DNA from 2 places in the Mesorhizobium sp. WSM4810 genome. Region 2 is predicted to be linked to the other one. Evidence: riboswitches for the same ligand, from Rfam matches in the RefSeq annotation. Region 2 holds a riboswitch; the other holds the start of a gene.
The links. A riboswitch is a leader RNA that binds a small molecule or an ion and turns the genes downstream of it on or off. The one in region 2 is predicted to bind S-adenosylmethionine.
Positions count from the first base shown of each region.

Region 1: it holds a riboswitch for S-adenosylmethionine, as region 2 does, so the genes downstream of both, metX (homoserine O-acetyltransferase MetX) here and AC0L3O_RS31725 (O-succinylhomoserine sulfhydrylase) in region 2, are expected to answer to the same signal.

Region 1 covers NZ_JBVVQV010000030.1:18,929-26,838, reverse strand. Annotated here, with positions in the region: gene AC0L3O_RS29825 (prephenate/arogenate dehydrogenase family protein) at 1-634, opposite strand, end outside; gene hisC (histidinol-phosphate transaminase) at 641-1,750, opposite strand; SAM riboswitch at 1,923-2,000, shown strand; gene metX (homoserine O-acetyltransferase MetX) at 2,121-3,290, shown strand; gene metW (methionine biosynthesis protein MetW) at 3,406-4,020, shown strand; gene AC0L3O_RS29805 (DUF1194 domain-containing protein) at 4,092-4,862, opposite strand; gene AC0L3O_RS29800 (ABC transporter ATP-binding protein/permease) at 5,057-6,883, opposite strand; gene AC0L3O_RS29795 (class I SAM-dependent methyltransferase) at 6,999-7,775, opposite strand.
Region 2 covers NZ_JBVVQV010000037.1:4,038-11,947, forward strand. Annotated here, with positions in the region: gene AC0L3O_RS31710 (Hsp33 family molecular chaperone) at 1-325, shown strand, start outside; gene apaG (Co2+/Mg2+ efflux protein ApaG) at 523-915, opposite strand; gene AC0L3O_RS31720 (ceramide glucosyltransferase) at 1,174-2,328, shown strand; gene AC0L3O_RS31725 (O-succinylhomoserine sulfhydrylase) at 2,375-3,565, opposite strand; SAM riboswitch at 3,640-3,717, opposite strand; gene AC0L3O_RS31730 (2'-deoxycytidine 5'-triphosphate deaminase) at 3,843-4,937, shown strand; gene AC0L3O_RS31735 (ABC transporter substrate-binding protein) at 5,031-5,804, shown strand; gene araD1 (AraD1 family protein) at 5,998-6,990, opposite strand; gene mmsB (multiple monosaccharide ABC transporter permease) at 7,278-7,910, opposite strand, start outside.

The sequences.
Region 1 (7,910 bases), on a different contig from region 2:
TGGTCACCGACTCCAGGTCGTCGGCGGTGCCGACGATATTATAGGCGATGATGTGCGGCAGGTGCGAGACGATGGCCAATGTCATGTCGTGATGCTGGGGATCCATCGTATCGATGTTGGAGCCGCAACGGCGCCAGAATTCCGAGAGCTTTTCCAAGGCGGCCGGATCGGTGCCGGGCAACGGCGTGAAGATGCACCAGCGGTTTTCGAACAGTTCGGCAAAGCCGGCGTCCGGACCCGATTTTTCAGTGCCGGCCAGCGGATGGCCGGGAATGAAATGCACGCCGGCAGGCACATGCGGCTGCATCTGCGCGATGACGGACGCCTTGGTCGAGCCGACATCGGTGAGGATGGCGCCCGGCTTCAGCGCCGGCGCGATTTCCTCGGCGACCTCGCCTGAAGCACCGACCGGCACCGAAACGATGACCAGGTCGGCATCGCCGACCGCCTCTTTCGCATCAGTCGTGTAGGAGGAGCCGAGGCCGAGTTGCTTCGCCCGCGCCAGCGTCGTTTCGCTGCGCGTCGAGATGGCGACGTGACCGGCAAGGCCTTCCCGATGGATGACGCGGGCCAGCGACGAGCCGATCAGGCCGATGCCGACCAGCGCGATCTTTTCGAACATCGGTGATGTCATGGTGTTCTAGCTTTTCAGAAATGTCGCGAGGGCGGCGACAACGCCGCGATTGGCCTCTTCGGTGCCGATGCTCATGCGCAGCGCATTTGGGAAGCCGTAACCGGAAACGCGCCGCAATATGTAGCCGCGCGCACAGAGGTAATCGTCCGCGGCTGCCGCAGAATGTTTTTTGTCCTCGGGAAAGTGGATGAGGACGAAATTGCCGACGCTCGGCGTCACCCGCAGTCCGAGCCTGGTCAATTCCTCGCTGACCCAGGTCAGCCAGGTCTCGTTATGCGCCACGCTTCGCTCGACATGGGCGCGGTCGCGGATCGCGGCAATGCCGGCCTCGATTGCCGTCGCGTTGACGTTGAAGGGACCCCGCACCCGGTTGATCGCATCGATGACATGCATCGGCGCGTACATCCAGCCGATCCGCGCACCGCCAAGGCCGAGCTTGGAGAAGGTGCGGGTCATAACCACGTTTTCCGCACCAGCCACCAGTTCGACGCCGGCTTCATAATCGTTGCGGTGGACATATTCGGCATAGGCTGCATCCAGCACCAGAAGCACGTTTCGAGGCAGGCCAGCATGCAGGCGGCGCACCTCCTGGAACGGCAAATAGGTGCCGGTTGGGTTGTTGGGATTGGCGAGGAAAATGATCCGCGTACGCGGCGTCACCGCAGCGAGGATCGCATCGACGTCGGCGCGCTCCTTGGTTTCCTTGACCGAGACCGGGACAGCACCTGCCGACTGGATGTAGATCTTGTAGACCATGAATCCGTGTTCGGTGATCACAGCCTCGTCGCCCGGCGCGAGATAGGTCTGCGCAAGCAGGCCCAGAATCTCGTCGGAACCATTGGAACAAACTATGTTCGCCGGGTTGAGGCCATGCACCTCGGCGATCGCCTCCCGCAGGCGCCTGGCGGTGCCGTCGGGATATATGTCGAGCTTGGCCGCGACGTCGCGCGCGGCTTCTATTGCTTTCGGCGAGGGGCCGAGCGGGTTCTCGTTCGACGACAATTTGTGGACCTTGGCAACGCCGGCCGGCGCCGTGCTTTTGCCCGGCACATAGGCTTCGATGTCCATGATCCCCGCGCGGGGCGTTGGACGTGCCTGATCCGATACTTGGTTCATATTGCAAAAATCCGTCGAGAACGCTTCCGCTGCTCCAACGCGATGCGAATTTCGGATCCGCCACACTGGAAGCCGCCGCGGAAATACAAGCCGTGGCCTGGAATGTCGAGAGGCGGCAATGATCGGTGCGTGGCTGGCCGTTGACGGCGAGGCGCGCCGGTCCTAGAAGAAGGCGAAATCCCGTGGTGATTTGGCCGGTCGGCTTGCAGCCACGTTAAACAACTCGCTAAAGGGCCGTTTGCATCTTGTAACCGGCTTTGCGAAGGCAATGCCGGTTTTTTTGTTGTCCGCAGCCGGCCGGACAGTCGCATCGACCCGAAAATCTTAATCGACTTTCGGAAAACACGATGGGTTAATGTAAGAGGATGCGATGGTCGCGCTGCGCACGAAAAGAACCAACAACGAGGCCGACGAGCCGTCGAGCCCGGTGTTGCGGTTCGGCGCCGACAAGCCGCTCAAGCTCGATGCCGGCACGCTGCTGTCGCCGTTCCAGATCGCCTACAAGACCTACGGCACGCTCAACGACGCCCGCTCCAACGCCATCCTCGTCTGCCATGCACTGACCGGCGACCAGCATGTCGCCAGCACCAATCCAGTGACCGGCAAGCCGGGCTGGTGGGAAGTGCTGATCGGCCCCGGCAAGATCATCGACACCAGCCGCTTCTTCGTCATTTGCTCGAACGTCATCGGCGGCTGCCTCGGCTCGACCGGCCCCGCCTCGACCAATCCCGCCACCGGCAAGCCGTACGGGCTCGACCTGCCGATCATCACCATCCGCGACATGGTGCGGGCGCAGTTGATGCTGGTCGACCATTTCGGCATCGAAAAACTGTTCTCGGTGCTCGGCGGCTCGATGGGCGGCATGCAGGTGCTGCAATGGGCGTCGAGCTATCCGGAGCGCGTTTTCTCAGCGCTGCCGATCGCCACCGGCGCGCGCCATTCCTCGCAGAACATCGCCTTCCATGAGGTCGGCCGGCAAGCGGTGATGGCCGATCCCGACTGGCATGGCGGCAAGTATTTCGAGCAGGGCAAGCGCCCGGAAAAGGGACTGGCTGTGGCGCGGATGGCCGCTCACATCACCTATCTGTCGGAGGCGGCCCTGCACCGGAAGTTTGGCCGCAACCTGCAGGACCGTGAAGCGCTCACCTTCGGTTTCGACGCCGACTTCCAGATTGAGAGCTATCTGCGCCATCAGGGCATGACCTTCGTAGACCGCTTCGACGCCAACTCCTATCTCTACATGACCCGGGCGATGGACTATTTCGACCTCGCCGCCGATCATGGCGGCCGGCTGGCCGACGCCTTTGCCGGCACCAGGACCCGTTTCTGCCTGGTCTCCTTCACCAGCGACTGGCTGTTCCCGACCGAGGAGAGCCGCTCGGTCGTTCACGCGCTGAACGCGGCCGGCGCCTCGGTGTCCTTCGTCGAGATCGAGACCGATCGCGGCCACGACGCCTTCCTGCTCGACGAGCCGGAGCTGTTCGCCGCCATCAACGGCTTCATCGCGTCGGCGGCCCGCGCCAGGGGGCTCAGCGCATGACCCCCAAAGATTACAGCCTGTTCGAACCGGCATCTTGCGCCAGGCATCAGCGCATGGCCCCGAAAAGTTGCAGACTTTTCGGATCAAGGTCATGCGCCAGTCAAGAGGCACGATCATGAGTGTCAACCACGCCCAGCGCGTCGACCTCGAAGTCGTCGCCGATCTCATCCCGCCGCAGTCGCGGGTGCTGGACGTCGGCTCCGGTGATGGCCTGCTGCTCGAATTGCTGCAGGCAACGAAGCAGGTCGACGGCCGTGGGATGGAACTGTCGCAGCGCGGCGTCAACGAATGCGTGGCACGCGGCCTGTCCGTCATCCAGGGCGACGCCGACAAGGACCTCAAATTCTATCCCGACAAGGGTTTTGATTTCGTCGTCCTGTCGCAGACCTTGCAGGCGACCCGCAACCCGAAGCTGGTGCTCGACGAGTTGCTCAGGATCGGCAACCACGCCATCGTCTCCTTCCCCAATTTCGGCCACTGGCGGGTTCGCCTTTCGCTGTTCGTCGAAGGGCGGATGCCGGTGACCAAGGACCTGCCCTATTCCTGGTACGACACGCCCAACATCCATTTCTGCACCATCCGCGACTTCGTCAATCTCTGCGAAGAGCTCGGCGCAACGGTGGAAAAGGCAACCGCGCTCGACGCCAATGGCCAGAAAATCGGCCTGTCGATGCCATGGTGGTTCTGGAATTTCTTTGGCCAGCAGGCGGTGTTCCTGCTGAAGCGATAACGGCGACCCGTCGCTTCGGCCAGCCGGCCCGAGTCCGGAGACATCTGGGACTGATCGCCGTTCGTCGAGGTCTAACGATCAAGTTCCGGAAAATACGGATCGGAGAAAAACCGCCGACCGCGCTCGCCTTGCAAACAGTCGACCGGTGCTGCCGCGTCGACCGGGACGGACCCGGGATCGGCCCCGGGACCGGCATTAGGATCGGTAACACCGCTGACCTCGAGGACCAGCTTGCGGCGTATGGCGGTCACGAATTCCGAAGCGGCATAGACCGGCAGCACGAAGGAGCCTGGCCCGCCAGTGACGCACTCGGCATAGTATTGGTCGAGATGGCTGAAGCTGGGCGACGGGCTCATCAGGATCGGCAGGCCATTGATGACGATGCCCTTTGCTATCGCGGCGTCGCGTGTCGTGGCGACGGGCATCCCGATATTGTTGGGGCCATCGCCTGAGATGTCGATGACGCTGCGCGTCGCGTCGAAGGCGGCTCCATCCAAAAGCTTGGCGCCGAAGGCGAGCGCACTGGAAATCGAGGTGCCGCGAAAGCTCCTGAACGGGCGCGCCTCGATCTTGCCGGCGAATACCTCGGCGCTCTCGGCATCGTCGATGACCTGCCAGGCAATGACGGCGTCGTCGCGGACGGTGCCTGCCCATTCGAAATAGGCCAGCGCAATGCGGCCGTTCACGCCCGAACGCACCGCATTGATGAAGTCGGGGTGGCGCAGCGCCTTGACATAGCCGGCGCGCTGCAGGGCGAATTCCTTTTCGTCCATCGAGTGCGAGATGTCGACCGCCAGCACCAGTTCGACGTCCACGGCAATGGTGTCGGCAGGCGCGGCCAAAGGTGCTGCCTGGGCACGGGCAAGGCAGGCAAGCAGGCAGACGCAGGTCGCCCAAAAGCGCGCAGCGGTTTTGGGGTAACGACAAGCATCGAAGCAAAGACTCAAAGCGTGTCGCATGAATCCAACGCCGCAGGCTTCCGAACGATGCCGGCAATCTTTCGCCGCGATCACGGCAAAATAAAGCTTACGGCCGGCTATGCCTGTTGGTGGGCTTTGGCGACGGCCGGGGGTGGTTCGATCGCGCCGGCCCTGACGCGGACTGGCTTGAGAGCCGGTCGCTCGAAATCTTTCACGATCGCCAATGAGCGCGGGAAGAATTCAATATTCTGCTGGCCACGGCCGATATTGAGGATCGCGGCGTCGGCAAGACGCGCCTCCAGCATCGACAGCACCCGCCGCAGCGTCGCGCCGTCGAACGTGTCCAAAGCCTCATCGATGATCACCCATTTCGGCTGCCGCAAGACCAGCCGGGCAAAGGCAAGCAGGCGCTGCTCGTCATCGCTCAATTCGCGCTCCCAGCGCGCCGGCCGGTCGAGCGAGGATGACAGCCGCCCGAGACCGACCTCGGCAAGCACCGCCGAGATCTCGGCGTCGCTGACCGCGGCATCGGCGTGGTCGAGCACCTCGCGCAGCGTGCCGAGCGGGAAATAGGGTTTTCGGGGAACGAAGGCCGGCACCTCTCCGGCCGGCATGCCGATCCGCCCGCTTCCCCACGGCCACAGACCGGCAATGGCGCGGAAGAACAGCGTCTTGCCGGCGCGCGGATCTCCGGTGATCATGACGCGCTCGCCGGCGCGGATCTCGACATGGGGCTCGGCGAGCTTGGTGCATCCATCCCGCGACGCAATTTCGAGCTTGTCGAATGTCAGCCTGCCGTCCGGATTTTCGCCGAACTCGATGCGCCTCTCGCTATGGTGGAGCACATCCGTTTCGGCAAGCGCGATGCGGAAATCGGCGACGCGCATCAGCGTGGCGCGCCAATCGGCGATGCCGCCGATATTGTTGATGAACCAGCGCAACGAGGAATGCACCTGGTTGAAGGCGCCGACAGCCATCATCAGCCCGCCGAAGCTGATGTCACCGGCGAAATAGACCGGCGCGGCGACGAGGATCGGCGCGACGACAGTGATCCAGCCATAGGTGTCGGTCACCCAGGAAAGATTGATCTGGGCGCTGTAGATGCGCCGTATCGCGCCCAGCACCGTGCCGAGGTCGAGCTCAAGCCGCCGTCGCGCGTCGGCCTCGCCGTGCGCAAGCGCGATGGCATCGACATTCTCGTTGACGCGGACCACCGAGGAGCGCAGCTCCGCCTCGCGCGTATAGCGGTCGCTGTTGAAGCGGATGAGCGGCCGTCCGACCAGCCAGCTCAGCCAGGAGGCGGTGCCGGCATAGAGGATTGCGGCCCACACCATGTAGCCCGGAATCGCCAGCGAATAGCCGCCGACATGGAAGACGAAGCCGGAAGACAGCGACCATAGGACGCCGACGAACGAAACAAGCAGAATGAACGACTGCAATAGCCCTATGCCGAGACCTGTAGAAAGATCGGAGAGATGCCCGGCATCCTGCTGCAGGCGCTGGTCGGGGTTGACGCCGATGGCGCCGGCGTTGGCGAGCCGGAAAGCCCGCGCCGGCCGCATCCATTCACCGATCAGATCGAGGGTCAACGCCTCACGCAGCTTCAGCCGGATCGTCTGGTCGAGCCAGGTCTGGCCGACATTGAGCACCACAAGCCCGCCGGCGATGGCGGCAAACACCAGAAGCTGGTGCAGGAAACCCTGCATATCGCGCCGAGCCAGCGCGTCATAAAAGGGCTCGTTCCAACGATTGAGCAGAACCTGCCCGATCGAGGTTGCCACAATGACGGCGACGATGCCGAGGCAAGCCCAGAGCAGTTGTTTGCGGATCGGCGACTTCGCCAGCGCCAGCCTGATTGTCGCCAGTTGGTCGCGCAGGCTGCTGGCTTCGACCGACGCGGCAATCGGCTTGGCGCTGGCCTCGAAATCCGGATGATCGGCCATTGATGAAGACCCTTCGCAAGCGGTGCTGAAACCGGTGAACAAGTCGACTCAATCGGGTAGCAAACCCGCCCACGACAGATAGGTGGGAAAAAGCGCGATTCCGATCACGAAAACGTCATCGACGGCCCGGCGACGGCGCGTTCCCGGTCGGCGATATCCGGCCGAGCCTTGTGGCCCCATGCGGCGAGAAAACCGGCACGAAGACGCGGCGAGAGGCGCGCTGGACGACCGGCACACCCTGATAGAGCCGCTTCTGCGCCTCGACGACGATGACGCCGGAAAAGATCGGCCAGAACCTGCGGCCGGCGCGCTCCAGCACATTGTGGAACCGCATCATGAAGCGTCGCCGCGATGGCGGGAAGAACAGTGCGTCGGACCAGGCCGCGGGCGTGAAATTCGCTTCGCGCAGCAATTCGGTGAGTTGGCCGCGCGAGAAAGGCCGGCCGCTGCCGAACGGCGTATGCTCGAAACGGGCCCAGACACCGCGCCGGTTGGGCACGACGATGACGACGCGGCCGGCGGGCGACAGCACCCGCCAGATTTCGTTCAGCGTCTCGCGCGGGTTCTCGGCATGTTCGAGTGAATGGACGAGCAGCATGCGGTCGATGGAGGCATCGACCAACGGCAATTCCTCATCGAAGACCAGCGCGGTCGCGGTCGGCCCGGTGGCCGGCCAGACCACCGCGCCTTGCGTTGCCGGCATGAAGGCAAAGACACGTTCGGCATCGGTGCCGAACCGCTCCAGCCACGGCAAGGTGTAGCCGAGGCCGACCAGCCGCTCATTGGGCACGACAGCCCATATCGAGGACAACGCCATGGTGATCGAGCGTTCGGCCAATCGCCCGAGCGTGGTCGAATAAAAGGAGCGAAGGTCGACGATATCGGAATGCATGCGCGGCACGCTATCTTCGATGCTGTCCAAGTTCAACAAAGGCGCCCAGTTCTACAAAGACGGATGACATTCGCGGGCAAGCGCCCTATGTCTGCGGCGACTGCTGCATCGGCAAGAAATCGGTTTCGATTTCGG
Region 2 (7,910 bases):
GGAGATCCATGATCCGGCCGACAATTCCTGGCAGGAACTGCTGGCGTTGCTTGGCACCATCGAGCCGACGGAACTGATCGACCCGACGATCGGCGCCGAGCGGTTGCTTTACCGGCTGTTCCACGAGCACGGCGTGCGCGTCTTCGGCGGCGTGCCGGTAGCCGACCAGTGCTCATGCTCCAGGGAGAAGATCCGCGGCATTCTCGGAGGCTTCTCCGCCGACGAGATCAGGGACAGCACCGAGGATGGCGGCATTCACGTCGCCTGCGAATTCTGCTCAAAGCAATATGACTTCGACCCGGCGGAATTTGCTGCGGCTCAATAGAATTGAAATCACCGACGAAGCGTTGGCGCTGCCCCTCACCCTTACCCTCTCCCCGTGAAGAACGGGGAGAGGGGGCGCCAGCGTTGCGACAGGTTGTCCAGTTGATAGATGGGTTCCCTTTTACCCGTTCACTATACGGGGAGAAGGTGCCGGCAGGCGGATGAGGGGCAGCACGACCTTCCGGCCATCTATCTCTCTCAGTTCACCGTCCGCCGCGTGCCCGGCAGGTCGAGCGAAAAGGCGGGGATGGCGACGTCGAACGTCTCACCCCGCTTATTGCGCATCGTGTAGTGGCCGACCATGATGCCGGATGGCGTCGAGAGTGGGCAGCCAGACGTATACTGATAACTATCGCCGGGATTGAGTTCAGGCTGGTCGCCGACAACGCCGGCGCCGCGCACCTCCTCGACCCGGCCGGTGCCGTCGGTGATCTGCCAGTAGCGCGACAGAAGCTGCACGAATTCATCCGACTGGTTGTCGATGGTCACCTGGTAGCCCCAGACATAGCGGTTCTCCGACGGGTCGGAGCGATCTTCCAGATAGAACGGCCTGACCTGCACTTCGATGTCGCGCGTGACGGCGCTGTACATAAATCACTCCACACTATGCAGACGGAACATTCGACCCTCTCCGCAGTTCGGTCAACGGGGTGCGTCCCCTCGGTGTCTGCCATCGTTGCCCGAATTTGTTAAGCGCAGGTGCCGAAAAACAATGTCATTTAAGTGACACGTGACAATGATGGTGTGCAGGGCCGGGGATGGTGTGCAGGGCCGGGCGACTCAGCATTCTGTCGAACTGTTGAAAACGGCTTTCATGCGGCCGGTTTTTTCTGGAGCGACCAGATATTGATGGAATTGACAGTCACAGCCGCCTTGCTTTCCATAGCTCTGCTTGTTGTCAATCTCGCCAGCATCCTGCTCGCTTCGTTGAAGCTGAAGCGGCCTGGCAGGATCACGCCGCCAGCCGCCAAGGCGCCGCCGGTGTCGATCGTCGTGCCGTCGCGCGGCGTCGAGCCGTTTACCGAGGAGACGCTCGAGCGCGCCTTCTCTCTCGACTGGCCGCACTATGAGCTCATCTTCTGCGTCGCCCATGCCGATGACCCGGTGGTCGGGCCGATCACCGATGCGATCGCCCGCTTTCCGGCCGTGCCGGCCCGGCTGCTGGTCGGCGACGACCGCATCAGCGGCAATCCGAAACTCAACAATTGCGTGAAGGCCTGGGAGGCCGCGCGCCACCACTGGGTCATCCTTGCCGATTCCAACGTCTTGATGCCGAGGGACTATGTCCAGCATCTGATGACGGCATGGCGGCAGGACACCGGCCTCGTCTGCTCGACGCCGATCGGCTCGCGGCCGGACGGGTTCTGGGCGGAGGTCGAATGCGCTTTCCTCAACACGCTGCAGGCGCGCTGGCAATATACCGGCGAGGCGCTCGGCCTCGGTTTCGCCCAGGGCAAGAGCATGCTGTGGAACAAGCCATTGCTCGACGCCAATGGCGGCATCCGTGCGCTTGCCGCCGAGATTGCCGAGGATGCCGCCGCGACCAAGCTGGTCAACGGGCTCGGACTGCGCGTCAATCTCGTTGCCGCGCCCTTCGAACAGCCGCTCGGCTTGCGCACATTTGGCGAAATCTGGTCGCGCCAGGCCCGCTGGGCACGCCTGCGTCGCGTCACCTTCCCACTGTTTTTCGCGCCCGAGATCCTGATCGGAGCGGCGCCGCCGCTGGTGCTTGCGCTGGTTGCGGCAGCAGGCGCCGGTTTCAGCCTGCCGGCTACCGCCATCGCCGTGCTGATAGTCGCCTATCTGCCGGAATGCGCTCTCGCCTCGGCCAAGGGCTGGCACCTGTCGCTGCGCATGATCCCGGCGATGGTTGCGCGGGACGTGATGCTTCCCGCCATCTGGGTGCGCGGCTGGCTCAGCGGTGCCGTCGACTGGCGCGGCAACACGATGACCATCCAAACCAGCGCCGTTGCGGAATTGGAAGAGACGCCGTCGGGCGCCTGACGGCGCCTGCTTTGCAGATCAGAGCGCAGCAGTTCGGCGCGTATCCCTACCTGGCGGCTTTCAAGGCCTGCTCGATGTCTTCGAGCAGGTCGTCAGTGTCCTCCAGTCCGACGGACAGCCTGAGCGTGCCTGGCCCGATGCCAAGTTCGGCCCGCGCCTCGTCGCTCAGATTCTTGTGTGTCGTCGTCGCCGGATGGGTGATCAGGCTCTTGGCGTCACCGAGATTGTTGGAGATCAGTACGACATCGAGCGCGTTCTGGAAGGCGAAGGCCGCCTGCTTGCCTCCCTTGACGTCGAGGCAGATCAGCGTCGAGCCGCCCGACATCTGCTTCTTGACGATCGCCGCCTGCGGGTGATCGGCGCGGCCGGGATAGATGACACGGACAATTTCCGATCGCTCGGCGAGGAAGTCCGCGATCCGGCCGGCACTTTCCGTCTGCTGGCGCACGCGCAGCGGCAGCGTCTCCAGGCCCTTCAGCAGCGTCCAGGCATTGAAGGGCGAGAGGCTGGGACCGGTGTGGCGGAAGTAGTCGTGCAAATTCTCGTCGATCCACTTCTTGTCCGACAGGATGATGCCGCCGAGGCAGCGCCCCTGGCCGTCGATGTGCTTGGTCGCCGAATAGACGACGATATGGGCGCCGAGTTGCAACGGCTTCTGCTGCAAGGGCGTGGCAAAGACGTTGTCGACGATCAGCCGCGCGCCGATCGAATCGGCAAGCGAGGCTACGGCTGCGATGTCGACGACCTCCAGCGTTGGATTGGTCGGGCTTTCAAGGAAGAACAACTTGGTGTTGGGCCTGACCGCCTTTTCCCAATTGGCGATGTCGGTGCCGTCGACCAGCGTCGCCTCGATGCCGTATTTCGGCGCCAGCGTCTCGACCACCCAGCGACAGGAGCCGAACAGCGCGCGCGCCGCCACGATGTGGTCGCCGGCCCGGGCACTGCACAGCAACGCCGCCGTCACCGCCGCCATGCCGGATGCGGTGGCGCGGGCATCTTCGGCACCTTCCAGCGCACACATGCGCTTCTCGAGCATGTCGACCGTCGGATTGGCATAGCGCGAATAGATGAAGCCCGGTTCCTCGCCCTTGAAGCGGGCTTCCGCCGCTTGCGCCGTGTCGTAGACATAGCCTTGCGTGAGATACATCGCCTCGGAGGTTTCGCCGAAGCCGGAACGCAGCGTTCCTGCATGCACGAGGGCGGTCTGAGGCTTCCAGTTGCGCGTTTTGCTCGTCATCACCTTGTTCCAAACACAAAAAAATGGTCCAAACACAAAAAAACCGGCCGCGAAAGTCGCAACCGGTCGTACGGCCTTTCGGCCCGACGGTCCTTTAGCGACTTGTTTAACGTGGCTGCAAGCCGACCGGCCAAATCACCACGGGATAACGATCCTTTAGACCTGCGCAGCGCTTGCGTCAATTGCCGGCATGATTAAGAGGTTTGTACCAGCGGGTTCCACGGCAAGAACCTGCGACAAGACGAGACCACGCCCGGCCTTCGAGCGGAGCCAGACTTTGCGGCAGACAGGCATTCTTCCGGATCAGGATATTTCCGCGCTGTACCAGTCGGGCGCGCTGAAGTCGCCGCGCGCGCTCGACGCCGACCAGGTCCAGCCGGCCAGCCTGGACCTCAGGCTTGGCGACAAGGCCTGGCGGGTGCGCGCCTCCTTCCTGCCCGGCCCCAACCACAGGGTTGCTGAAAAACTCGACCGCCTGAAGCTGCACGAAATCAATCTCACCGATGGTGCGGTGCTGGAGACAGGCTGCGTCTATATCGTGCCGCTGCTCGAGAGCCTGGCGCTTCCGGCAAACATTTCCGCCTCGGCCAACCCAAAAAGCTCGACCGGGCGGCTCGACATCTTCACCCGCGTGATGACCGATCGCGGCCACGAGTTCGACAAGATCGCTGCCGGCTACAACGGCCCGCTCTATCTCGAAGTTAGCCCGCGCACCTTTCCGATCGTCGTCCGCGCCGGCTCGCGGCTGTCGCAGATCCGGTTCCGCACCGGCAATGCGCTTTTGTCGGAAAGCGAGCTGCACGAATTGCACCGTGCCGAGACGCTCGTCGCCACCGAGCCGCCGAACATTTCCGGCGGCGGCATCGCACTGTCGATCGACCTCGATGGCGACAAGGACGGGCTGGTCGGCTACCGCGGCAAGCACCACACCGGCCTGGTCGATGTCGACAAGCGCGCCGCGCAGGATGTCGTCGATTTCTGGGAGCCGCTCTACAAGAGCGGTGCCGGCGAACTGGTGCTCGACCCGGACGAATTTTATATCCTCGTCAGCCAGGAAGCGGTGCATGTGCCGCCGCTCTATGCCGCCGAGATGACGCCCTTCGATCCGCTGGTCGGCGAATTCCGCGTCCACTATGCCGGTTTCTTCGATCCGGGTTTCGGCCATTCGGCCTCGGGCGGCACCGGCAGCCGGGCCGTGCTCGAAGTGCGCAGCCACGAAGTGCCGTTCATCCTCGATCACGGCCAGATCGTCGGACGGCTGGTCTACGAGCACATGCTGAAGCGGCCGCAGGCGCTCTACGGCACAGATCTCGGCTCGAACTATCAGGCGCAGGGCCTGAAACTGTCCAAGCATTTTCGCGCCGCGCGCTGATCGCCCGCTATGATCAGACCATGCTTGCCTGACCTTACGGGTCGTGCTTGGCTGTCTTAGCCGTCAATACGGTTGGAACAAGGGGAACAAAAAATGCAGATTTCAAGATGGATCGCATCGGCAGCAACAGCCGTCATGCTGGCGATGTCAGTCGGGTCCCTGTCGGCGCAAGCACAGGAAAAGTTGAAGATCGCCACTGAAGGCGCCTATCCGCCGTTCAACACCATCACCGCAGACGGCAAGCTCGTCGGCTTCGACATCGACATCACCAATGCGCTTTGCGCTCAGATGAAGGTCGAATGCGAACTTGTCACGCAGGACTGGGACGGCATGATCCCGGCGCTCCAGGCCAAAAAGTTCGACGCCATCATCGCGTCCATGAGCATTACCGAGGAGCGCAAGAAGCAGGTCTCCTTCACCAACAAATACTATACGACGCCGCTTTCGCTGGTGGCCTTGAAGGACAGCGATATTGCCTCGACCGAACCGGCGGCACTCGCCGGCAAGACAGTCGGCGCCCAGGCTTCGACCACCCAGGCCGACTATGCCCAGGATGTCTATGGCAAGGCCGGCGCCGAGGCGAAGCTCTATCCAACCCAGGAGGAGGCGGTCGCCGACCTGATGAACGGCCGTCTCGATGCCGTCCTTTCAGACAAATTCGTGCTGATGGACTGGATGAAGAAGTCGAGCGACGACTGCTGCAAGATGGTCGGCGACGTCAAGGGCACCGAGACCGAAGCCGGTATCGCCGTGCGCCAGGAAGACAATGCGCTGCGCGAAAAGCTCAACGCCGCGATCGACGCGATCGTCGCAGACGGCACCTACAAGAAGATCCAGGCCAAATATTTCGACTTCGATATTTATTGAGAGGTCGAAGCTGCCAATCTCCCCCCTTGAGGGGGAGATGGCCGGGAGGCCAGAGGGGGTCGGTCCGGCCGGGCCCGGCTCTCTTTATCGCAGGCTCTCTTTATCGCAGACGCAGGGGGCTGGCGCTCTACGCGAGACGACCCCCTCTGTCGCCTTCGGCGACATCTCCCCCTCAAGGGGGGAGATCACGCCGTCACAGCGCCTTGACCGCCACCTTCACCGGCTGCTCGATTTCAAGCGGGTTGCGCAGCGGCAGGCCGAAATCCTTGGCCTCGATCTCGAAGACGTCGCCGGCCTCGGTCCTGACGCCGTCGGCGAAGGACAGTGTCGCGGTGCCGAACATGTGCACATGCACGTCGCCCGGCTGGCGGAAGGCCGAATATTTGAAGTGGTGATGTTCGAGATTGGCGATGGTGTGCGACATGTTCGCCTCGCCCGACAGGAACGGTTTTTCCCACAGCAGCTGGCCGTCGCGGAGGATGCGCGAGGAACCCCTGACGTCGGACGGCAGCTCGCCGATCAGGATCTCCGGTCCGAACGAAGCGTTGCGCAGCTTGGAATGCGCGAGGAAAAGATAGTTCACGCGCTCGGTGACGTGATCGGAAAATTCGTTTGACAGCGTGAAGCCGACGCGAAACGGGGCGCCGTCGTCGCCGATGACATAGATGCCGGCGACTTCCGGCTCCTCGCCGGCATCCTCGGCGAAGGCCGGCGACAGAAGTGCCGCACCGGGCGCCACTGCCATGGTGCCGTTGCCCTTGTAGAACCATTCCGGCTGCACGCCGGTCTGGCCCTTGGCCGGCTTGCCGCCCTCCAGCCCCATGCGGAACATCTTCATGGAATCGGTGAGCTGCTCCTCGCCGTCGCTGCTGAGCTTCTTGTGCATGGAATCGCGGGTCGCGGCGGAGCCGAGATGTGTCAGCCCGGTGCCGGTGAGGTGGAGATGCGCCGGGTCGGGATGGTTGATCGGCGACAATAGCCGCCCCTTCTTGTAGGCGGCATCGAGGTCGACCGCTTCACCAAAACCCTTGCGCTCGATGAGGGCGACCAGCCCGATGCCGGTGCGCGCGGCCTCCATTGCCAGCGAATAGACGCTGCGGGCGCCGTTGATGATTCTGGTCTTGCCGCCGTAGCGGGCGACGACGCGGATGGTCTCCGCCTCGTCGAGGATCTGGGAAATCAGCATGACGTACCCTCTCTCAATTGCCTTGGCCGGCCTGCCGGTCTGGCAAGCTTTTCCTGGCGCAGCTGACGGTGTCCGCGCCACGGGTGAAATTCTTCGTCCGGATTGCGCTCGCGGGCCCGGTCCCCTGGGGGGACTTCCTTGCGTCGCCCGGCAGCGCCGCGATGTGACCCGTGCCTCCTAAAAGCGCGCCGCGTTTGAAAACGGGCCCGCTTTAATCCTTGCTTTCATGCGTGCCGTTGTCCCAACACGCTGCACACGTTTGGCGACATGCATGAGTTCCCTCGCCCTCAAGCCTTGTTCTTGTTGTAGACGTCGAAGACCACGGCGCCGAGCAGCACCAGGCCTTTGACCACCTGTTGCCAATCGACATTGACGCCCATGATCGACATGCCGTTGTTCATGACGCCCATGATGAAACCGCCGACCACCGCGCCAACAACCTGACCGACGCCGCCCATCGCCGAAGCGCCGCCGATGAACACAGCGGCGATGACGTCGAGCTCGCTGCCGAGGCCGGCCGCCGGCACCGCCTGGCCAAGGCGCGCCGCAATAATCAGCCCGCCGAGCGCCGAGAGCACGCCCATATTGATGAACACCATCAGGGTCAGCCGCTCGGTCTTGATACCCGATAGCTGCGCCGCCTTGGCATTGCCGCCCATTGCGTAGATGCGGCGGCCGACCGTCATGCGTTTGGTGACGAAGACGAACAGCGCGATCAGCACGCCCATCACCACGAGAACGATTGGCAGACCCCTGTAGGTGGCGAATTGGTAAACCAGAAACAGCGCCAGGGCGCTGGTCACCAGGGTCTTGACGACGAACAGCGAGAAGGGCTCGGCTTCGTAGCCGTGCCGCTCGCGGCTGCGCCGTGCCCTGAGCCCGAAATAGGCATAGGCGACCACCGCGACGATGCCGAGCAC